DNA from 3 places in the Solidesulfovibrio carbinolicus genome. Region 2 is predicted to be linked to each of the others. Evidence: riboswitches for the same ligand, from Rfam matches in the RefSeq annotation. Region 2 holds a riboswitch; each other region holds the start of a gene.
The links. Region 2 has a riboswitch for cobalamin ahead of metE (5-methyltetrahydropteroyltriglutamate--homocysteine S-methyltransferase). Riboswitches for the same ligand answer to the same signal wherever they lie in the genome.

Region 1: another riboswitch for cobalamin. It lies ahead of C3Y92_RS14035 (sirohydrochlorin cobaltochelatase); the one in region 2 lies ahead of metE (5-methyltetrahydropteroyltriglutamate--homocysteine S-methyltransferase).
Region 3: another riboswitch for cobalamin. It lies ahead of C3Y92_RS01005 (ribonucleoside triphosphate reductase); the one in region 2 lies ahead of metE (5-methyltetrahydropteroyltriglutamate--homocysteine S-methyltransferase).

Annotation. Positions count from the first base shown of each region.
Region 1 is NZ_CP026538.1:3,140,096-3,147,408, reverse strand. Features, by position in the region: gene C3Y92_RS14060 (L-serine ammonia-lyase) at 1-505, shown strand, start outside; gene cobI (precorrin-2 C(20)-methyltransferase) at 563-1,276, opposite strand; gene C3Y92_RS14050 (ABC transporter substrate-binding protein) at 1,273-2,199, opposite strand; partial or broken gene C3Y92_RS14045 (ABC transporter ATP-binding protein) at 2,087-2,839, opposite strand; gene C3Y92_RS14040 (FecCD family ABC transporter permease) at 2,896-3,942, opposite strand; gene C3Y92_RS14035 (sirohydrochlorin cobaltochelatase) at 3,942-4,844, opposite strand; cobalamin riboswitch at 4,950-5,134, opposite strand; gene C3Y92_RS14030 (hypothetical protein) at 5,158-5,478, opposite strand; gene C3Y92_RS14025 (hypothetical protein) at 5,748-6,167, opposite strand; gene C3Y92_RS14020 (DJ-1/PfpI family protein) at 6,522-7,109, opposite strand; gene C3Y92_RS14015 (hypothetical protein) at 7,163-7,313, opposite strand, start outside.
Region 2 is NZ_CP026538.1:4,027,021-4,034,333, reverse strand. Features, by position in the region: gene C3Y92_RS18000 (2-amino-3,7-dideoxy-D-threo-hept-6-ulosonate synthase) at 1-102, opposite strand, end outside; gene metE (5-methyltetrahydropteroyltriglutamate--homocysteine S-methyltransferase) at 351-2,657, opposite strand; cobalamin riboswitch at 2,838-3,029, opposite strand; gene aprB (adenylyl-sulfate reductase subunit beta) at 3,695-4,186, shown strand; gene aprA (adenylyl-sulfate reductase subunit alpha) at 4,235-6,235, shown strand; gene C3Y92_RS17980 (CoB--CoM heterodisulfide reductase iron-sulfur subunit A family protein) at 6,392-7,313, shown strand, end outside.
Region 3 is NZ_CP026538.1:230,594-237,906, forward strand. Features, by position in the region: gene C3Y92_RS01005 (ribonucleoside triphosphate reductase) at 1-1,891, opposite strand, end outside; cobalamin riboswitch at 2,017-2,238, opposite strand; gene C3Y92_RS01010 (NifB/NifX family molybdenum-iron cluster-binding protein) at 2,514-2,876, opposite strand; gene C3Y92_RS01015 (HAD family hydrolase) at 3,109-3,753, opposite strand; gene C3Y92_RS01020 (trimeric intracellular cation channel family protein) at 3,826-4,488, opposite strand; gene C3Y92_RS01025 (sodium:calcium antiporter) at 4,573-5,796, opposite strand; gene C3Y92_RS01030 (hypothetical protein) at 5,998-6,261, opposite strand; gene C3Y92_RS01035 (dual CXXC motif small (seleno)protein) at 6,399-6,614, opposite strand; gene C3Y92_RS01040 (HD-GYP domain-containing protein) at 6,726-7,313, opposite strand, start outside.

The DNA of each region.
Region 1 (7,313 bases), 890 kb from region 2:
GGCCGGCGTGCTGGCCGGAGTGCTCTACATCGCCAAGGTGCTGCGCCCCACGGCCGGCGTGTTTCGCAAGAACTTCCGCGAGGCCTTGCTCGTGGCCGGCATGGTGGGCCTTTTAGCCAAGCATAACGCCTCGGTGAGCGGCGCGGAAGTGGGCTGCCAGGGCGAGGTGGGCGTGGCCTCGGCCATGGCCGCCGCCTTTTTGGCCCAGGCCAACGGGCATGGCGTCCATGTGGTGGAAAACGCCGCCGAAACCGCCCTGGAGCACTGCCTGGGCCTGACCTGCGACCCGGTGGCCGGCTACGTCCAGATTCCCTGCATCGAGCGCAACGCCATGGGTGCGGTCAAGGCGTTTGCCGCCTACCAGATCGCCGCCGCCGAGACCCCGGGCCACCATGTGGTGGGCCTGGACCAGGCCATCGCGGCCATGGCCCAGACCGGGCGCGACATGTGCACCAAATACAAGGAAACCGCCCAGGGCGGGCTGGCGCTCAGCGTCCCTTGCTAGGGCCGCGACGCTTGGGCGGACGGGGCCGCTTAAACGTTCGGACCGCCGTGTTTGTTGCTAGCCGCGCCCCCGCTTGATCAGGCACAGCGACAGGTAATGGGGGCGTTCGGGGGCGTTGTCCAGGTCGCGCTCCACGGCCTCGCCGTCATGGCCCAGGCGGGTGACGAAGGTCGTGCCTCGGGACAGACCCAGGCCGGAGAGCAGGGCGCGAAGCCGGGGAAAGCTTTTGTAGGCTTTGAGGATCACGGCGTTGTCGGCCGTTTCCAGGGCGGCGGCCAGCCGGCCGTCGTCGTCGATGCCCGAAGCCACCAGCAGGTTTTCGCCGCCCTCGGCCAGTACCTGGCCGGTGCGGGCTGCTGCCGCCTGAAACGAGGTGATGCCGGGCACGATCTCCACGGCAAGGCCCGGCACAAGATCGCGCAGGCGCGGGAGCACGTAGCCAAAGGTGCTGTAGAGCAGCGGATCGCCCAGGGTGATAAAGGCCGCGTCGCGCCCGGCGGCCAACACTGCGGCCATGGCTGCGGCGTTTTTTGCCCAGGCCGCGTCCAGGGCGGCCTGATCGCGGGTCATGGGAAAGGGCAGACGGGTGAGCCCCTGGCTGGCCGGCAGATGGGGGGCGACGATGGCCTCGGCGATGGAATAGTCGTTTTTGCTCGACGAGGCGGCAAAGACGGCGTCCACCGCGCCAAGAACGCGCACGGCCTTAAGCGTCACCAGCTCCGGGTCGCCGGGGCCGACGCCGATGCCGAAAAGCGTTCCCGGGCGGGTCATGACGGCCTCCCGGACAGCAGCGCGGCCAGTTCTTCCACGGCCGTCACGCTTCCCGGCCCGGGCCGGGAGAAGGTCGCCTCGTCCACCACAAAGGCCCGGCCGTTTTGCACGCAGGGCAGCGTGGCGTACTCGGGCCGCTCGGCCATGGACCGGGCTTCGGGGTTCATGGGGCCGCGCTGGGTGAGGCAGACGTCCGGGGCCAGGCGCAGCAGTTCCTCGTCGGATAATCGCACGATTTTGTCCTTTGTCGTCACGGCGTTGTTGCCGCCGGCGGCGGCGATGACGGCCGAGGCCATGGAGGTGTTGCCGGCGGCCAGCAGGCTGCCCGAGCGCACCTCAAAAAAGACCTTGGGCGGCGGGCCGGCCGGCCTTTTGACGGCGAGCAGGCGGCCAGCCAGGGCTTCACGCAGGTTGCGCGCCCCGGTTTCGTCGCCGCACAGCACGCCGATGCGGTCAATGGCGGAAAATAACGTTGGAAAATCCGACACGGCAAAGACCGCCGTGGGGATGCCCAGGCCGGCGAGCCTGGCGGCAGATTCCCGGGCTTCGCCCCGGCCGTCCATTTGCAACACGAGATCCGGGCGCACGGCCAGGACGCGCTCAATGTTGGGGCGCATGTGGGTGCCGATGACCGGCAGTTCCGGCTCGCCGGCCGGAGCCGGGTCGGCTTCGGTGCGGGCGACCACGCGGTCGGTCAGTCCCATGCCGGCCAGGATATCCACAAAAGCGCCGTAAAGCGGCACGACGCGCCGAGCCGGGGCGGAAAGGGCGACGGTGTTGCCCAGGTCATCGACGACGGCCGGGCCTTGGCTATGGGCCGGCGCGGCCGCCAGCAGGCCGGCCAGCAGGCAGACCGCCGCCGGCAGCCAACGCCTGGGGCGCGCCGGTCTGGGGATGGGCAATGACGATGATGTCGGTTTCATAAATCCTCGAAAGGGTTTGCTGCGTAAAAACCTCGGCCGTGGGGCCGTCGGCCTCGATGCGGCCATCTTTGAGAAACACCAGCCGCCGACAGAACAGCGCGGCCAGATTGATGTCGTGCAGGGCGGCCAGAATGGTGACCCCGGCCGCGTTACGGGTGGCGAGCAAGCGGTAGAGGTCCATCTTGCGGGCGATGTCCAGGCTGGCCGAGGCTTCGTCCAGAAGCAAAATGCCGCTTTCCTGGGCCAAGGCCCGGGCGGCCAGCACCCGCTGGAATTCGCCGCCGGACAGTTCATGAAGGCGTCTGTCGGCAAGACCGCCCAGGCCCACGGCCTCCATGGCCGCCTCGGCCGCCCGGTGGTCTTCCGGGCCGTAGCCGCCAAGAAATCCCAGATACGGATAGCGCCCCATGAGCACCACCGAGCGCACGGCCAGTTCCCCGGTGTTTTCGCCGCGCTGGGGCACGGAGGCCACGAGCCTGGCCCGCTGCCGGTCGGTGAGTTCGGCCAGATCGCGCCCGGCCAGGACCACCGTGCCCGCGCCCGGCGACAGCACACCCGAAAGCGCCAACAGCAGCGTGGTCTTGCCCGCACCGTTGGGGCCAAGGACGGCGACCATTTCCCCGGCGGCCACGGTAAGGCTCAGCCCGCCAAGGACAGCCCGGCCCCGGTAGCCGCTGGTCAGGTCGCGGCAGCGGATCACGCCCGCCCCCCGCGCCCGGTCAGGAGCAGGAAGCAAAAAAACGGCCCGCCGAGCAGGGCCGTGACCACGCCCACGGGCAACTCCGCGCCGCCGGGCAGGATCACCCGGGCCAGGACGTCGGCCCCGCACAACAGCGCCCCGCCGGCCAGGGCGGCCTGGGGCACCAGCGCCCCGTGTTCGCCGCCGTAGAGCCGCCGGCAGGCATGGGGGGCGATAAGCCCCACAAAGCCGATGACCCCGGAAACGGCCACGGCGCCGGCGGTGAGTAAGCTCGCCGCGCCAAGAAGGGCCAGCCGCGACCGGCCGGCGGCCACGCCGAGCTGCCGGGCCTGGCGTTCGCCCAAGAGCAAAATGTCCAGCTCGCGAAGGAACAGCGCCACGCCGGCCAGGCCAAGCAGCAGGCAGGGGAGGAACAGGGCCAGTTCGGCCCGGCCCTTGCCCTGAAAGCCGCCCATGATCCAGAACACGATGCCGGCCACGGATTCTTCGTTAAGCGCCTTGACCAGGGAGAGCAGGGCGGACAGGAAGGTGGCCGCCACGATGCCGGACAAAACCACCGTCTCGCGTCGCAGCCCCCCGGCCAGCCGGGACAGGGCCAGGACCGCGACCAGGGTCGCGCCGCCGCCGGCCAGGGCGCAGGCCGGGGTGACGAGCGTTGAGCCCAGGGCCGCGCCCAGGCCCAGCGTCAGGGACAAGGCCGCGCCAAAAGCCGCGCCGCCCGAGACGCCCAGGGTAAAGGGATCGGCCAGGGGATTTCGCAGCACGCCCTGGAAGGCCGCGCCGGCCACGGCCAGGGCCGCGCCCACGCCATAGGCCAAAAGCGCCCGGGTCAGGCGCAGTTCCATGACCACCGTGGGCAGGGCCGGATCGGCCGGAGCCGGGACGGCCAGGCCGGCCGCCCGGGCCAGCACGGCCAGCACGTCCCCCGGGGCAGCCGGATAGGCCCCGGCCAGACAGGCGGCGCTGAGCGCAGCCAGCCCGGCCAGGACAAGGGGCAGGGTCCGCTTCAGGACCCCGCCCCGGGGGAAGGCGTGTGGCGGCATTATTTCCCGGGCAGGGCGTCGAAGGTTGTCTTGAGGTGTTCGATCCAGATGTCGGCCACGCCGCTATGCTCGGCCGCGCCGGCCAGCACGGCCTTGGTCTCCACGCCGGCGGCGGTGAGCATCGAGGCCAGGGAGTCCTTTTCCTTGCCGGCCATGTCGTTGCGGGCATGGTCGCCGGCCACGGCAAAAAGCGGAATGAGCCAGGCTTTCTTGACGCCCTTGGCCTGGAGTTCGGCCACGGCGTCGTCAAAGGAGGGCGTGCCTTCCACGGTGGCGACAAAGGCGTTTTTATCCAGCCGCCACAGGCTGTACTGCAGGGCCGGATAGGCCATGTTGGCGGGATGCTCGGTGCCGTGGCCGACGAAGATGACGGCTTCTCCGGGCTTGCGGTCCTTGGGCGCGGCTTCAAGCAGCGCGGCGGCGGCCTTGGCGAAATCCTCGGCCTCAAACAACAGCGGCGCGGTCACCTCGACCCGGGACAGACCCTTGGGCATGCGCGAGAACGCGGCGGCCGTGCGCACGAGGTCGTGGTATTCGTGCCCGGGGACGGTTTGCAGGGAAAAAAGGGCCACGTCGGTGACGCCCTGATCGGGCAGGGCGGCCAGGGCCTCGGCCGGGGAGGGCACGCGTTTGCCTTCCTTGGCCAGTTTGGCCCGGATCATGGCGGCGGTGTAGCACAGGGTCACGGGCACGCCGGGATAGGCGGCCTTGACCCGGGCCACCATCTTTTCGATGGCCGGGGCGGCCTCGGGCACGGTGGTGCCAAAGGCGGCCACGACAATGGCTTTTTTCGGTTCCTTCTTGGCGTCGTGGCCGGCGGCGGCCGGGGCGGCCAGGGCCAGGACCAGGGACAGGGACAGGACCAAGCGCGCCAGATGCGTAAGACGGGTCAGACGAATCATGCCAGGTAACCTCCACGGAAATGGAGGGCTCTTGAGGAAAGCGGACGGGAGACGAAAAAGCGCCCGAAGCCGCGTCCCGGCCGGCAAAAGCCCTCGTTGCCGGCGGGATGTGCCAGAACCCGGGCAGGTCTTCCGGCTTGTTCCATCGGCCCCGGCCTTCCCGGGAAGTGCTTCCCAGTGGCGCGCGTGGAGGCCGACCTTTGCGTGGAACTGACGGCGGCGGGACCGCTCCCGATTTGAACGGGATTCCCTATTAAGCCCGTGAGGGCACCCAGGTCGATTTCCGGGGAGGTAGCCGGGGGGCGGCCGCCTGTCAAGGCGCGGGATGGGGCTTGATGAAACCGCGCTTAAGCAAAACGTCGTAATCGGCTTTTTTGGTGAAAAGCGTGGGAATCTTGAGGGTTTCGAGGTTTTGCATGAGGATCTGGACGGTCCCCTTGTTGGCCTTGGGGTTCATGACCACGATGGCCACGTCCTTGGCCATGGCCAGCCGTTCGGCCACGTCCCAGGCGGCGGTTTCGGCCGGGCCGCCGTTGACCTTGTAGGCATCCACGCCGACCTCGATGACGGCGGCCTGGGCTGGCCCGGGCGAGCAGGCCAGGCAGGTAAGCGCCAGGGCGAGGCTACCGCCCAAAAGGCGGGCATGTCTGGACAGGCTGGTCATTTGGGAGTAAGGATTTTTTTCACAAAAACATTTCTGGGGGTTCGCCGTGAAATTTGATTTCGCCGGGCTTATCGTGCTGTTCGGGTTTGCGACCATCTTTATTTCCCTGCTGCTGATCAAGTCCCAGCAGGCCAACAAGCCCAAGGATCAGGACTGGTAGAGCGGCCATTGGCCGGGCTTTTTTGAAGCGGCGGGCGGCGTTGGCCGACCGCCGCTTTGTATTTGCCGGCCGGCCGGGTCTATTTAAGCGAACCTATCTTGCCGAATTTGTTGGATTCCGCCCGGTAAAAGACGTTTTCGATGACCTTGTCGTTGCCGACGTCCTTATAGTCGATGCGCACGGGCGAGCCGTCTTCTTTGACCTTGCGGAAGAAGTCGGCGATGTTTTTGAATTTGTCCGAGCGCAGCCCGGGATCGACGACAAAGAACCCCTGGCTGGTGACGATGGTCAGGACGTTTTTCGTTTCCTGCACTTCCTCGACCAGGGCCGTGGTCTTCTTGTACTTCACCGCCAGGCTGTCCTCGGTGATGAAGTCCATGACGTAGTAGGCGGCGACGATAAAGAGCAGAAAGGAAACGAGCAGGAGCACTTTTCCTTTGTTGACGGCAAAGTCGCCGATGAGTTGCCGCAGGCGATCCAGTTTTGTCTTGTCGATCATAGCGCCTCGTTGCGCCGGCGGGCCGGGTGGGCCGCCGCCGGGCGGGTGGTCGCCCAGGGCTATACCATCGTTGCGCCGTGGAAAAAAGGGGGGGATTTGGGGGCGCGCCGGCCGGACCGGCGCGCTCTCCCGTGAGTTCGAGCCGGCAGGCCGGGCGTTGGCCACGGATGGCCTACGTTGCATCCTCAAAAAAGCGTCAGCGGTGTTTGGGGAACAACCTCACGAAAAAGAATCATTTTTCGAAAGTTTCAGCATGTTTTTCAAGGGACGCGCCGCCCGACGCCACGACGCGGCGGCAGCCTCGCGGATCAGGATGGACGCAAAGCTGCCGCCGGTTGGTCTTCAGACTGGAGCCTAGGCTTCGATTTTCGTGCCGAGCAGGTCCAGGAACTGGCGCATCCACTGGGGATGGGCCGGCCAGGCCGGGCCGGTGACGATGTTGCCGCTGGTCACGGCGTTGGTGAAGGTTTCGTTGGGGCCAACGTAGGTGGCCCCGGCCCGTTCGATGTCGGGCTGCACCGCCGGGTAGGCCATGCACTGGCAGCCGGCGATGACGTCGGCCGTGACCAGCACCTGCTGGCCGTGGCACACGGCGGCGATGGGCTTTTTGGTCGCCCCGAAATGTTTGACGATCTCGATGACCCGGGGATTTAACCGGATGTATTCCGGGGCGCGGCCGCCGGGCACCACCAGGGCGTCGAAGGCGGCCGGGTCCACGGCGTCGAAGTCGAAATTGAGCGCAAAGTTGTGGCCGGGCTTTTCGCTGTAGGTCTGGTCGCCCTCGAAATCGTGCACGGCGGTGCGCACGGTCTCGCCGGCCTTCTTGCCCGGGCACACGGCCTTGACGTCGTGGCCGACCATGAGCAGCATCTGGAAGGGGACCATCACTTCATAGTCCTCGACATAGTCGCCGACGAGCATGAGAATTTTCTTGACCGCCATGGGGTACTCCTTGTCTGTGGGGTTTCGCCGCCTGGCGCGGCGTTTGGCTGACCTTACTTGGCGCAGTTGCAGCGGTAGAACTTGCGGTTGCAATAATCCATGCACCGGTCCTTCTCGCCCTGGATTATGGCCAGACAGGCCGGATCGGCTCCGGTTTCCAGGGAGGCCGCCCGGTCCTTGCAGGCAGCGTAGCAGCCTTCCATG
Region 2 (7,313 bases):
GATGGGGCCGACGGTGACGCCGTGGTCCATGGGGACGATGATGGCGCGGTGGGTGTTGCGATTGAAAATGCGTTCGAGGCGGACGGCTTTCCCAAGCAGCATGGCGTATCTCCTTGCGTTTGGCCCAACCGGCCGCGGCCGCCGGCGACTGGTAATAAAAAAGGGCCGCCGGCGTAATGCCCGCGGCCCTGGAGAGGCTCGTTTGCGATTGACCTAGTTCGACCGCAACCCCCCCAGACCACGGGCGTGGCTAAACCAGTACCAAAAGTAAAAGCCGGTGGTGGGGGTGTGGAGGGTCTGCATGGGCAATACGGGTACGTTCCCCTCTTGCTTCCTGTCAAGGACTATTTTCACAAGCCTTGCCCGGCCAGTTGCGCCCGCAGGCGTCGGGCCGCCGCGACCATGTTGGCCAGGGACGGCGTGACCTCGTCCCAGGCGCGGGTTTTGAGGCCGCAGTCCGGGTTGGCCCACAGCCGGGCCGGGTCGATGAGGGCGGCGGCCCGCCGCAGCAGATCTTCCATTTCCTCGGCCGAGGGCACGCGCGGGCTATGTATGTCGTACAGGCCCGGTCCGATGGCGTTGGGGTAGCCGTCCCGGGCAAAGGCGGCCAGGGGGGCCATGCGGCTGCGGCTGGCCTCGACGCTGATCACGTCGGCGTCCATGGCGGCCACCTCGGGCACGATCTCATCGAAGTCGGCGTAGCACATGTGGGTGTGGATCTGGGTTTCGGCCTTGGCCACGGCGGCGGCCAGGCGGAAGTCGTCCACGGCCAGGGCCAGGGAGGTCTCCCAGTCGCGCCGTCGCAGGGGCAGGCCTTCGCGCAGCCCCGGCTCGTCGATCTGGATGACGCGGATGCCCTGGGCCTCCAGATCGGCCACCTCGTCGCGCACGGCCAGGGCGATCTGGCGGCGGGTCACCTCCCGGGGCTGGTCGTCGCGCACAAAGCTCCAGGCCAAAATGGTCGAAGGGCCGGTGAGCATGCCCTTGACCGGCTTGTCGGTGAGGGATTGGGCGAAAACGGCCAGCCCGATGGTCATGGGGCCGGGGCGCGACACGTCGCCGTAGATGACCGGCGGCTTGACGCAGCGCGAGCCGTAGCTTTGCACCCAGCCGTTTCGGGTGAAGCAAAAACCGGCGAGCTTTTCGCCGAAAAACTCCACCATATCGTTGCGCTCAGGCTCCCCGTGGACCAGCACGTCCAGGCCCAGGGCCTCCTGGCGGGCCACGGCCTCGGCCACCTGGCCGCGCACGAAGGCCTCGTAGGCGGCGGCGGCAAGCTCGCCCCGGCGGAACTTGGCCCGGGTCTGGCGGATCTCCGGGGTCTGGGGAAAGGAACCGATGGTGGTGGTCGGGATCAGGGGAAGCTGCAAGGCTTCGGCCTGGAGCGGCGCGCGGGCGGCAAAGGCAGCCGGGCGGTGGAACATGTCCTGGCTGACGGCGGCCGTGCGGCGGCGCACGGCCGCATCGGCCAGCCGGGGGCTGGCCCGGCGCGATTCCCAGGCCCGGCGGTTTTCGGCCAGGGCGTCGGCCACCTCGGGCCGACCGGCCCCGCTCGGGGCGGCGGCGTCGGCCAGCAGGCGGACTTCGCGGCATTTCTGCACGGCAAAGGCCATCCAGGATTGGATTTCCGGGTCGAGGTCCGTTTCGGCCTCAAGGTCCACGGGGCAGTGGAGCAGGGAACACGACGGGGCGAGCATGAGGCGCCGGGGCCCCAGGCGTTCGGCGGCCAGGGCGATGCGGCTTAGCGCCGCGGCGGCGTCCACCCGCCAGATGTTGCGGCCGTCGATCAGACCCAGGGACAGGGCGGTCTCGGGGGCCAGGGCCTTGGCTGCCAGGGCGAGCTGGCTGGGGTCGCGCACGAGATCAATATGAAGCGCCCCCACGGGGAGGTCGCGCACGAAGTCCAGATTGTGGGCCAGACTGCCGTAGGGCGCGGCCAGCAGCAGGCGGGCCGGGGCGGCGGCCTCGGCCAGGGCGGTCCAGGCCGCCCGGCAGGGGGCCAGGGCGTCAGCCGGCAGATCCTGGCACAGGACCGGCTCGTCGAGTTCGATCCAGGGGCAGGTCTCGGCCAGCTTGGCGAGGAGTTGGCTGTAGGCCGGCAGCAGGCGCGGCAGCAGGGCCAGGCGGTCGAAGGGCTCGCCGGCGCAGGCCCCGAGCATCAGGAACGTGACCGGTCCGGGCAGCACGGCCTTGGGCGTGAACCCGGCGGCCCGGGCCTGGGCCGCCTCGTCGAGGATTGTCGTGCCGACCAGGGCAAAGCTCTGGTCCGGTTCGAATTCCGGCACGAGGTAGTGGTAGTTGGTGTCGAACCACTTGGTCATTTCCAGGGCCGTGACGCGGCCATCCGTGCCGGCCTCGCCCCGGGCCATGCGCCAGTAGAGGGCCTCGTCCGCCGGTCCGCCGGCATGGCCGTAGCGGGCGGGCACGACGCCGAAAAGCACGGCCAGATCGAGCATGTGGTCGTAGAGGGAAAAATCGCCGACCGGCACGAGGTCGATCCCGGCCGCGGCCTGGAGCCGCCAGTGGCGCAGGCGCAGGTCGGCCGCCACGCGGGCCAGTCCTGCGGCGTCGAGGGTCCCGGCGAAGCGGGCTTCAAGGGCGGTCTTGAGTTCGCGGGCCAGCCCCATGCGGGGAAAGCCCAGGGAGTGGGTGATCATGCGAGGTCCTCCTGTTTGCCCGAAGGCGTTTGGGGAGGTCGGCATGTCCCCTTGCGGGGAATGGGGAGACGCGAAAAAAACACCCGTTCCCGGCAGAGGGAACGGGCACGGGTGCGAGAAACGGCCCGGACGTCGCCGATTGCCGTCGCTGGTCACTCCGGCCCTTTGCGCGAGGCCCGAATGCCGACCGTTTTCGAGGCGTCTTCTGGCTTACGGGGCGGGTCGTTTCGACCGGCGGCAGCGGCCTTGTCCTTCCCGGGAACACCCAGTGGAGGTCGGCCAATAACCCCGAATACAGCAGCGCGACTGCGACGGATTCCCACCGTCTTCCGTTTCTCGAAAGGTCCGTCTGCCAAGCAGACAGGGGGGGCAATAGCCGGGAGGAGGCAAGGGCGTCAAGGGCCGGGCCGACGCGGGCGTCGCGGCCTGGGGTGGGGACCTGCGTCGCCGGGTTACAAAAGCCGGGACGTTGGTGAAGACGTCCATGACGCGTCCGGCCGGCCAAGAGGCGGAGGTTTGGCCTGGGGTATCATGCCGTTGTCAAAAAAGTCACAAGAGGCAGGGGGGTTGTAAAGAGGAACCGGGGAAAACCGGGAAAAGGTCTTGCGGGGGTGGGTGGGGTCTGCTAGCTTGGACGGTGCAACCACTACCGTGCATCGTCCGTGACCGGGGTCCCGCCGGGGTCTCCGGGGCCGATTTGTCGGCGCTTTTGGACGGACGTGAAAAAAAGAACATTACCCTTGACTGGGGTTGCGGCGCTTGTTAAACCGATCACAAGCTAACCGCAGGCAGTTCACAAACGGAAGCGATTCCGGGGTTTTGTTGTCGAGAGGCGGTGGGGATGACAAAAATCCCCAAGCCCGGCGGTTGCATAGAACGTCGGCACCAAGCGACGCCGACGCATGAGGGCAAGCCGGAGCCAGGCGCACAATGCGCCACATGGCGACGGCGCGCGGATGTCCCAGGCGTCCAGGCGTTCAGCTCTTTAATGGATTGGGCGCTGGGTGTACAACAACTAAACGTTTGGAGGACTACTTATGCCTACCTTTGTGGATCCGAGCAAGTGTGACGGATGCAAAGGCGGTGAGAAGACCGCGTGCATGTACATTTGCCCCAATGACCTGATGATTCTGGATCCTCAGGAAATGAAGGCCTTCAATCAGGAGCCTTCCGCTTGCTGGGAATGCTACTCTTGCGTGAAGATCTGCCCCCAGGGCGCTATCTCCGCTCGCCCCTACGCTGACTTCGCTCCCATGGGCGGCACCTCGATCCCCATGCGTTCCGCCGACTCCATCATGTGGACCGTGAAGTTCCGCAACGGCAACATCAAGCGCTTCAAGTTCCCCATCCGCACCACCCCCGAAGGTTCGATCAAGCCCTTCGAAGGCAAGCCGGAGCCGGGCGATCTGGAAAGCGAACTGCTTTTCACCGAGACCGCCCTGGTCACCCCCAAGGAAGCCCTTGGCAAGAAGTTCGACGTCACCGGCGCCGACACCGTGCAGTGCTGGTTGGACGGCTTCTGCAAGTAGTCCGTTTCGCCAACTGAATAGCCATCCACCCTACGGAGGACATATATTATGCCGACCATTCCCGTGAAGGACGAGCCCAAAGGCGTTGCCCTTGCCGAGCCGGAACTGATTGAAAAAGATGTCGACATCCTCTTTGTCGGCGGCGGCATGGGCTGCTGCGGCGCGGCTTTCGAAGCCGTTCGCTGGGCCGACAAAGTTGGCGGCGATATCAGCATCATGCTGCTGGACAAGGCCTCCCTGGAGCGCTCCGGCGCCGTTGCCCAGGGCCTGTCCGCCATCAACACCTACCTCGGCAAGAACGATGCTGACGACTACGTCCGCATGGTCCGCACCGACCTGATGGGCCTGGTTCGCGAAGACCTGATCTTCGACCTTGGCCGTCACGTCGACGATTCCGTTCACCTGTTCGAAGAGTGGGGCCTGCCCTGCTGGACCAAGGACGCCCACGGTCACAACCTCGACGGCGCCCAGTCCAAGGCCGCCGGCGTCTCCCTGCGCACCGGCGCCGACCCCGTCCGCTCCGGCCGTTGGCAGATCATGATCAACGGCGAGTCCTACAAGTGCATCGTGGCCGAAGCCGCCAAGAACGCCCTGGGCCAGGACCGCTACCTGGAGCGCATCTTCATCGTGAAGCTGCTCCTGGACGCCAAGCAGCCCAACCGCATCGCCGGTGCGGTCGGCTTCTCCACCCGCGAAAACAAAGTCTATGTCTTCAAGGCCAACGCCATCCTGGTGGCCTGCGGCGGCGCGGTCAACGTGTACCGTCCCCGCTCCACTGGTGAAGGCATGGGCCGCGCCTGGTACCCCGTGTGGAACTCCGGCTCCACCTACACCATGTGCGCTCAGGTCGGCGCCGAAATGACCATGATGGAAAACCGCTTCGTCCCCGCCCGCTTCAAGGACGGTTACGGCCCGGTCGGCGCTTGGTTCCTGCTCTTCAAGGCCAAAGCCACCAACGCCAAGGGTGAAGACTACTGCGTCACCAACCGCGCCATGCTGAAGCCCTACGAGGATCGCGGCTACGCCAAGGGTCACATCATCCCGACCTGCCTGCGTAACCACATGATGCTTCGTGAAATGCGCGAAGGCCGCGGCCCCATCTACATGGACACCGCCGGCGCCCTCCAGGCCACCTTCGCCAACCTGAACGCTGAGCAGCAGAAGCACCTCGAGTCCGAAGCTTGGGAAGACTTCCTCGACATGTGCGTCGGCCAGGCCAACCTGTGGGCCTGCACCGACACCGAGCCCGAGAAGAAGGGCTCCGAGATCATGCCGACCGAGCCGTACCTGCTCGGCTCCCACTCCGGCTGCTGCGGCATCTGGGTCTCCGGCCCGGACGAAGCCTGGGTTCCCGAAGAGTACAAGATCAAGGCCGACAACGGCAAAGTCTACAACCGCATGACCACGGTCAACGGCCTGTGGACCTGCGCTGACGGCGTCGGCGCTTCCGGCCACAAGTTCTCCTCCGGCTCCCACGCTGAAGGCCGTATCTGCGGCAAGCAGATGGTCCGTTGGGTTGTCGACCACAAGGACTTCAAGCCCACCCTGTCCGTCACCGCCGCCGAGCTGGCCAAAGAGATCTACCAGCCCTGGCACACCTTCAAGGACAACGTCGGCATCTCCACCGACCCGATTGTCAACCCGAACTTCATCAGCCCGCATAACTTCATGATGCGCCTGGTGAAGTGCACGGACGAGTACGGCGGAGGCTGCGCCACCCTGTACACGACCTCCAAGACCCTGCTCGACACCGGCTTCCAGCTGCTGCAGTACCTGGAAGAGGACAGCAAGAAGCTGGCCGCCCGTGACCTGCACGAGCTTATGCGCTGCTGGGAACAGTACCACCGCCTGTGGACCGTCCGCCTGCACATGACCCACATCATGTTCCGCGAAGAGACCCGTTACCCGGGCTTCTACTACCGCGGCGACTTCCTGGGCCTGGACGACTCCAAATGGAAGTGCTTCGTCAACTCGAAGTACGATCCGGCCACCAAGGAAACCAAGGTCTTCAAGAAGACCTACTACCAGATCATTCCCGACGCTCAGTAGGAATGACCAGAGCGGCCGCCGGGTTAGCCCGGCGGCCGCTTTTTAACGGTCTTACCCGGGCGGATGGACCGTGCTTGTACGCCTACGGCGGGGGCGGTCTATCCTCGCGGATCAGGCCGTTTTCTTGCTGGCCTTAACCATTGCCGGGAGGTTGCGATGTCGAGCAACGCGATACTGGTCGTCGGCGGCGGCTTCAGCGGCATCACCGCCGCGCTGGAAGCCGCGGAGGTCGGCCACGAAGTCTACATCGTCGAGAAAAACCCCTTTCTCGGCGGCCGGGTGATGCAGCTCAACAAATATTTCCCCAAGCTGTGCCCCCCGTCCTGCGGGCTGGAAATTCAGTTCCAGCGCATCAAGAACAATAAAAACGTCAAGTTTTTCACCCTCGCCGAAGTGACCAAGGTCACGGGCAAGGCCGGTGACTACGAAGTCACGGTGAAAATCAAGCCCCGCTTCGTCGAACCCGGCAGCGTCGATCTCTCGGATACCGCGAAAAAGCTGTCCAAGGACGTCAAAAGCGATTTCGAACTGGGCCTGGGCGACCGCAAGGCCCTGTACATGGACGTGCCCTTCGCCTTCCCCAACCGCTACGTTCTCGACAAGGAACGCTGCACCAAGGAAGACCTGGAAGTCCTGTCCGGCTCCGACGTCATCAATCTCGACGACGCCCCCAAGGAAATCGTCCTCAAGGTCGGTTCCATCGTGTACGCCACCGGCTGGAAGCCCTACGACGTCACCCGCCTGACCAACCTCGGCGCGGGCGACATCGCCAACTGCGTGACCAACATGCAGCTGGAGCGGCTTGCCTCCCCCAACGGCCCGACCTGCGGCAATATCGTGCGCCCCTCGGACGGCAAGGCCCCGCGCAGCGTGGCTTTCGTCCAGTGCGCCGGTTCCCGCGACGAGAACCACCTTAACTACTGTTCCTACATCTGCTGCATGGCGTCGCTCAAGCAGGCCGCCTACGTCCGGGAAGCCTTCCCCGATGCGCGCGTGACCATCTACTACATCGATCTGCGCACCCCCGGCCGTTACGACAACTTCGCCAAGCGCATCCTGGATGATGACCGCATAAACG
Region 3 (7,313 bases), 730 kb from region 2:
GGTGGAGCACCGTGCCGCCGGTGTATTTGCGCTGGAGCTCTTCCTGGCGCGAAAGGGCTTCGAAGGGATCGTCGGTGAAGCCCACGGGCAGCTGGGAGGAGTTGGTGTAGTAGGGCTTTTGCGCCGGGCCGGCCTGGAGGATGCGCGGGTAGCGCTTCTTGTCCTCGCGAGCGAAGCGGTAGGTGGTGCCTTCGGCCGGGGTGGCTTCGAGGTTGTAGAGGTGGCCGGTCTGCTCCTGGAACTCGGTCATGCGGGCGCGCACGTGGTCGAGCAGGCGCACGGCCATGGCGTGGCCGGCCTCGGTGGCGATATTCTCGGCATCGTTCGTGAAATTGCGGATCATTTCATTGATGCCGTTGACGCCAATGGTGGAGAAGTGGTTGCGCAGCGAGCCCAGGTAACGCTTGGTGTAGGGGAACAGCCCGGCGTCCATGCGGCGGGTGATCTCCTTGCGCTTGATCTCAAGGGTGGTGCGGGCAATTTCCAGCAGCGCGTCGAGGCGGGCGAGAAGGCCGGCTTCGTCGCCGCGATGGGTGTGGCCCAGGCGGGCGCAGTTGATGGTGACCACGCCGACGGACCCGGTCTGCTCGGCGCTGCCGAAAAGGCCGTTGCCGCGCTTGAGCAGCTCGCGCAGGTCGAGCTGGAGCCGGCAGCACATGGAGCGCACCATGCCCGGGGTGAGGTCGGAATTGAGGAAGTTTTGGAAGTAGGGCAGCCCGTACTTGGCCGTCATCTCGAACAGGATGTCCACATTGGGCGATTCCCAGGGGAAATCCTTGGTGATGTTGTAGGTCGGGATGGGGAAGGTGAACACGCGGCCCTTGGCGTCGCCGGCGGTCATGACCTCGATGTAGGCCCGGTTGATCATGTCCATTTCGGTTTGGAGCTCGCCGTAGGTAAAGGCCATCTCCTCGCCGCCGATGACCGGATGGTCGCCGGCCAGATCCTCGGGGCAGGTCCAGTCGAAGGTGAGGTTGGTAAACGGCGTCTGGGTGCCCCAGCGCGACGGGACATTGAGGTTATAGATCAACTCCTGGATGCACTGGCGCACTTCTTCGTAGCCCAGGTTGTCCTTGCGGATAAACGGGGCCATGTAGGTGTCGAACGAGGAAAAGGCCTGGGCGCCGGCCCATTCGTTTTGCAGCGTGCCGAGGAAATTGACGATCTGGCCCACGGCGCTGGAGAGGTGCTTGGGCGGCTTGGCTTCCACCTTGCCGGGCACGCCGTTAAGGCCTTCGCTTAAAAGCATCCGCAGGGACCAGCCGGCGCAGTAGCCGGACAGCATGTCGAGATCGTGGATATGGAGATCGCCGTCGCGGTGGGCCGCTCCGGCTTCGGGCGGGTAGACGTGGGAGAGCCAGTAGTTGGCCACGACCTTGCCCGAGACGTTCAGGATAAGCCCGCCCAGGGAATAGCCCTGGTTGGCGTTGGCGGCCACGCGCCAGTCCTGGCGGTCGAGATATTCGTTGATGGAAGCGGCCACGTCCACCACGGTCTTCTTGTCTTCGCGAAGGCGGGCGCGCTGTTCGCGGTAGACGGAGTAGGCGCGAAGGGTGCGGAAATGGTTGGCCGAGACGAAAGCCTGCTCGACGATGTCCTGGATGCGTTCGATGTCCGGGATCTGGCCGATGAAGCGGTGGGAGAGGACCTTGACCACCTGGGCGGTCAGCAGCCAGGCCTCGTCCTCGCCGAATTCGCCGGTGGCGGCGCCGGCGCGACGGATGGCGGACAGGATCTTGTCGGCGTCAAAGGTGACGATCTGGCCGTCGCGCTTGCGGATGCGCGAGGGGATGGCGGCCACCACGGGCTGGTCGACGGCGGCGTCGACGGCGTCGTGGCGGTCGGAGGTGGGGGTAAGGGCCAAATTGCCGTGTTCCATCGGCTCGGACATGCGTTTCTCCCTGGGCGGACTGTCGTCGGGCAGGGGAGGGGCGACGGCGGCCGAAAAACGCATGGCGCGAAACGGCAGGCCGGGCAGCCCTCCCGCGAGGCTCCCTGGTTCATGCGCCGGACGGATGCGTCCGGCGGGCGTCGGCAGGTGTTCGGACTTGCGAACGCGTCGGCCCGGTGTGGGCCGGTTTCCTAGTTCCCGCGGCTTCCCGGGCTCTTGCCCAGTGCTTGGTTGCGGGGTTCGTTTTCGCTTACCGCTGCGGGGCAGTTCCGGACTTGCACCGGATTCCCTCTTACGGCTGCCCGCCGCCGCCTGGGGCGGGGCGGACCAACGCCAACGTCGCAGCATATATGCGAGGATGCGGCCAAAGAGTCAATCGAGGCAAAAAACGGCGCGATGTTGGCGGGTTGGGGTGATTATGCACCGGATGCGGCGGTTTGGGCGGGCGGCGCGAGGTCGCTATGGCGTTTATTTTATTGTCTTTTATGAATGGGCGGGCGGACGTGGGGAGGCGGAAAAAATTACAGCCGCAGTTGTTCCGCCTCGGGACAACGGCAAAGCCCGGGACCATGCCGTGGTCCCGGGCTTTGTCGCGTGTCAGCCTAGCCTCTCGGCCAGCCGCCTAATGCAAACAGGTATGCCCGTGGGCCGTGCACAGTTCGTCGCGGTCCTTGAGCATGCCGGCGAGAAACGCCGCCGCCGCTTCGTGGACCGGGCCGGACGCGCCGCGCACCACGGTCATGCCGGACTGGCGCAGCTTGTTGACCGCGCCCTGGCCCATGTTGCCGGCAATGAGCACCGTGACGCCCATGGCGAGCAGGTCGTTGACCAGATTGGACTTGCAGCCGCACTCGGCCGGCGGGGAAAAGGTCTCCTCGGCGACGACGCTCTTGTCCGGGCCGATGGTCAGCACCGTGAAATAGCCGCAGTGGCCGAAATGCTCGTCCACCTGCCCGTCGCGGGAGGGAATGGCGATCTTGGTCATGTTCGTGACTCCTTGAGACTGCCGGCGCGTGGCCGGACAATTTACCCCCGCCTCGTACCGGAATTGGGACGGCCTGGGAAGCCCCGGCCGGGCCGGGCGATGAGCCGGCCTGGACCGGCATGGGCTTGATGGACCGTCTTCGGGTCAGGCCGGGGCGATAACGCGTGACCTCGCGCCGAGGGCGTCAGCGACCAAACGGCCGGCGGCCATGCCGAAAAATAGCCGCCGCGCCTCAGCCATCGCTGCCGAGGCATACGGCGGCGAAACCGCCCAGAGCCTCCAGCTCTCGGGCCGTGGACGCGGCGTCGCGGTGGACCACGCCGCGAACCCCCAGGGTCGCGGCCACTTCCACGAAAAGCGCCCGGTCGTCGATGTAGACCGCGTCAGCCGGGTCGCATTGGGCCACGTCCAGGGCCAGGCGGAAAATGCCGGCGTCGGGCTTGCGCATGCCCACGAAGCACGAGGACACGAAGGCGTCGACAAAACAGCCCAGGCCGAAGGCCCGGATGCGGTACTCGTTGAGTTCGCGGCCCTCGTTGTTGACGACCACGATGCGGATGCCGTGCCGGGCCTTGAGTCCGCGCACATAGGCCAGCATGTCGGACAGGGGCGCGCTGCGCGACAGCATGAAATCCCGGAAGGTCGCCTTGTCAAAGGAACGCGGCGCGTAAAACACCGTGCGGTCGAGATACTCGTCCAGGGAGAGCTTGCCCTCTTCGTAGGCGTCGAAGGTGAGATGGTGGCGTTCGTCGGTTTCGGCGGCGTCCAGGCCGAAGCGCTTGGCTGCCTCGGCCCGGGCCTGCCGGTCCCAGCCGTTGGTGAGCATGACGCCGCCGACGTCGCACAAAAGCGTGGTGATGGGTCGCTTCACGGACATTCCCCCTGGCTTGCGGATGGGGCCGCCGGTTGCGGACCCTCATCCTTTATAGACGCGGCCGGGGAGGCGGCGTCAAGCCACAGGCGGATTGCGGCGGCGAAACAGGCCATGGTCGCGCACGGGGACGGTGCGCCAGTTGCGGGTGATGGCCAGCACACGAAGAAGAAAGGTAAAGGCGATGGTGACAAAGGCCGAGGTCAGCGGCGGCAGGCCGAAGGTCTGGCGCAGGAAGGGGTAGGTCAGACAGCCCAGCAGGGCGGCCAGGCCGTAGAACTGGCCCGGGCGAAACACCATGGGCTCCTCGCGCATGAGCACGTCGCGCAGGATGCCGCCGCCGCAGGCGTTGACCGTGCCGACCAGCACGGCCGGGGCGAAATCCAGGCCAAAGGCCAGGGATTTCTCCATGCCGACCACGGCGTAGGCTCCCAGGGCGGCGGCATCCACCAGGGCCACGAAACGCTCGGACAACACGGCCCGGCGGCCGAAGATGAGGCAGGCCAGGGCAGCGCCGGCCACGGCGTAGAGATAGTCCTGGTTGCGCACCACGGCCGGCACGCCGGCCTGGAGGAAGATGCCGTCGCGTATAAGCGCCCCGCCCACGCCTGTGGCAAAGGACAGGCCGAGCAGGCCGACGAGGTCGAACTCGCGGCGGATGGCCTCGATGGCCCCGGTGGCGGCCATGAGGAACACGGCGAACAGGTCGAGGTAGATGGGCAGGGCAAACGTCTGGTCCATGGCGGCGGACCTCCTGGCGGCGGTTCCCGCCCCGGAGGGCTGCTCCGGGGCGGGCGGGTTCCATAGGGCCGGGCCGGCCCGGCGTCAAGAGGCGCTGTGGCGCGCGGGGCGGACAAGGGCCAGCAGGTGGCGGCCGGTGCGTGGCAGCATGAGGGCGAAGACCCCGATATACAGGAAGGTGAAGAGGAAGTGTACCTCGTTGCCGTCGAGGTGGCCCGGGAAGAGGTTCCAGAAAGCCTCCGGCACGGCCGGGGCCAGGAACTGGCCGAGGAACAGGCCAAACAGCAGCAGCGCGCCCCGGATGTCCAGGCGCAGGCCGGCGAGCAGGCCCACGGCCAGAAGCGACTGGGCGGCGGTCAGCATGATCTCGTGCATCTGCACGCCGTCCAGGGGAATGGGCACGGCAAAGCTGCCCGAAGACACGCCGTAGACGCCGGGGATCATGCCGACCAAGAGCGTCCATTGGTTGAGCTTGGAGGAAATAAGGCTCCCCAGGGCCAGCCCGCCCATGCCGCGCAGGGCGAACATGACCGAGACGATGACTTCCGGGGCTTCCGAGGCGATGGGGGCCAGCCACTGGACGAGCAAAAATTCGTTGACCCCGAAGATGCGGCCGGTGGCGACGAGGCCCTCGCTGAAGGCCTCGGCATTGGCCACGATGACGCCGGCGGCGAAAAGAAACAGGCCGAGCGTCGAAAGGCGGCGAAGGCCCTTGGGCAGCGCGCCGATGACGCAGGCCACGCCTTCAAGCTCGGGTTCCTCGCATTCGCGCCGGGCGGCGATGGCGATGTAGACGACGTAGAGGCCAATAAGCACCGCGCCGTCCACCCAGGTCAGCGACCCGGACAGGGGTATGGAGATGGCGTAGGCCGTGGCCAGACCGAGGAACAGGACTTCGGTGCGACGCTCACCCTCCAGGATGATGGGTTTTTTGGTGCGCCACCAGACCAGGAAGGCGACCAGGGTCCAGGCCACGCCGATCAGGAGCCGGTTGGCCCCGGTCATGTTGGCGATGGCGAAGTGGGCATAGTCGGATTCCGGGTGTTTGCCGGCCATCCAGGTGAAGTACATGTCCACGGCGTATTCGGGCAAAACGGCGATGAGCGCGACCACGGCCAGGGCCAGGGCTTGGGGAATGTCGTTTTGGGCCACGTCGCAGGCCCATAGGAGCAGAAACGACGCGCCCAAGATGGCCGCGCCGGCGATGGCGGCGGTGGCCGGCGGCGAGGGGTGGACGGAAAAGAGGAAGCAGAACAGCCCTGGCAGGGTGGCGGCCACGGCAATGTAGAGAGGAAGCAGTTTTTTCATGGAATCTCCTCGGTGTTGACGCGGCCAAAAAAAAGACCTTGGCACGCGTAGGCATGCCAAAGGTCTCGCCGATCGGTTCCGAGGGACCGACGGCAGGGCCAGGCGGCTGACGTGCCGCAGTGATGTTGACCCTGCCCGAAACAGCTACTCCCCTTTGGGAGGGTCACCATAGGGGCTGGGGCGGGGGGCGTCAAGAGCTTGCTAGCCCGCCTCTCCGGTCAGCTGCAGCTGTATTTTCTCGGAGAAGATATACAGCGCGTCGATGACGAAGGCGTATTCCGGAGCTTCCTCGCGCCACAGGACCATGAGGTCCTTGATCTGGGTTCGTGCCGCCGCTAGCTCGGCCGGATTCTCGGCGTTGTTGACCGCCGCCAGGGCTTCCAAATATTCGTCGCTCAAAAAGGCCGTGACCATGGCCTTGGCCACCCGGTCCTTGTCGAGGCCGTCCCACACGCCAGTCGCCATTTTTGCTCCTTCCCGGGCTCTCCGCCCGCCTGAAACCAACCGGCCGCCAACACCCCATACGGGGTTTCCAAAGGGGCTCAGCCCCTTTGGCCGCCGGAGGCATTCTTCCCTCTTTGTCTTCCATCTCAACTACATCACTACATTCTATCCATCGGCACATTGGCGTACACTTCGTCCATGTCGTCGCCGAGCTGGGCGGCGAAGCGGGCCGGATCGTGGCGTTTGCCGCAGCCCCGGCAGGCCAGCATGACGGCCAGGCAGGAGCGTTCGAAGACCAGGACGCCGCCGCAGTCCGGGCAGGCGACGCCCTTGACCGGGGCGGCCTCGAATTTGATGCGCGAAAAAAAGGCCATGCCGTCTCCTTGTGCCTGTTATACAACACAACGCCAGTTATGTTGTATAAATATAAAAATAGCTCAATGTGTGGTTTACACTGTGCGTTGTCTTGAGAAATGTAGTCGGCATTACACCATCTTGGCGTCGCTTAAAATGAGCACCAGACGCTTGAAGGCGTCCATGTCGAAGTGGTTGGACATCTCTTCGCGCATGAGGCGCAGCGCCTGGAAGGGCGGCAGGGCCTCGGCGTAGGGCCGTTTGCTGGTGAGCGCGTCGTAGACATCGGCCACGGTCAGCACCTTGACGTGGTCGGGGATAAGCGTGTCGGTGAGGCCGCCCGGGTAACCCGAGCCGTCCACGCGTTCGTGGTGCAGGAGGATGCCCTGCATGGCCGTGGGGGTCAGCCCGGCTTCCTGGCACAGAGCCACGCCCTTGACGGGGTGGGTGTTGATGACCAGCCGTTCGTCCGGGGTCAGCGGCCCGGGTTTGGACAGGATTTCATGGGGCACCCGGGTCTTGCCGATGTCGTGGAGCAGCGCGCCGATGCCGGCCTGGACCATGGTGTACTCGTCAACCTTCATGGTTTGCAGCATGGCGGCGGTATAGACGAAGACCTGCACGTTGTGGGTATGCACCGAATAATCGTGGGAGGTCAGGGCGGCGATGGCCCGCAAGGATTCGTTGGAGGCCAGAAATTCCAGGGCGCGTTCCACCAG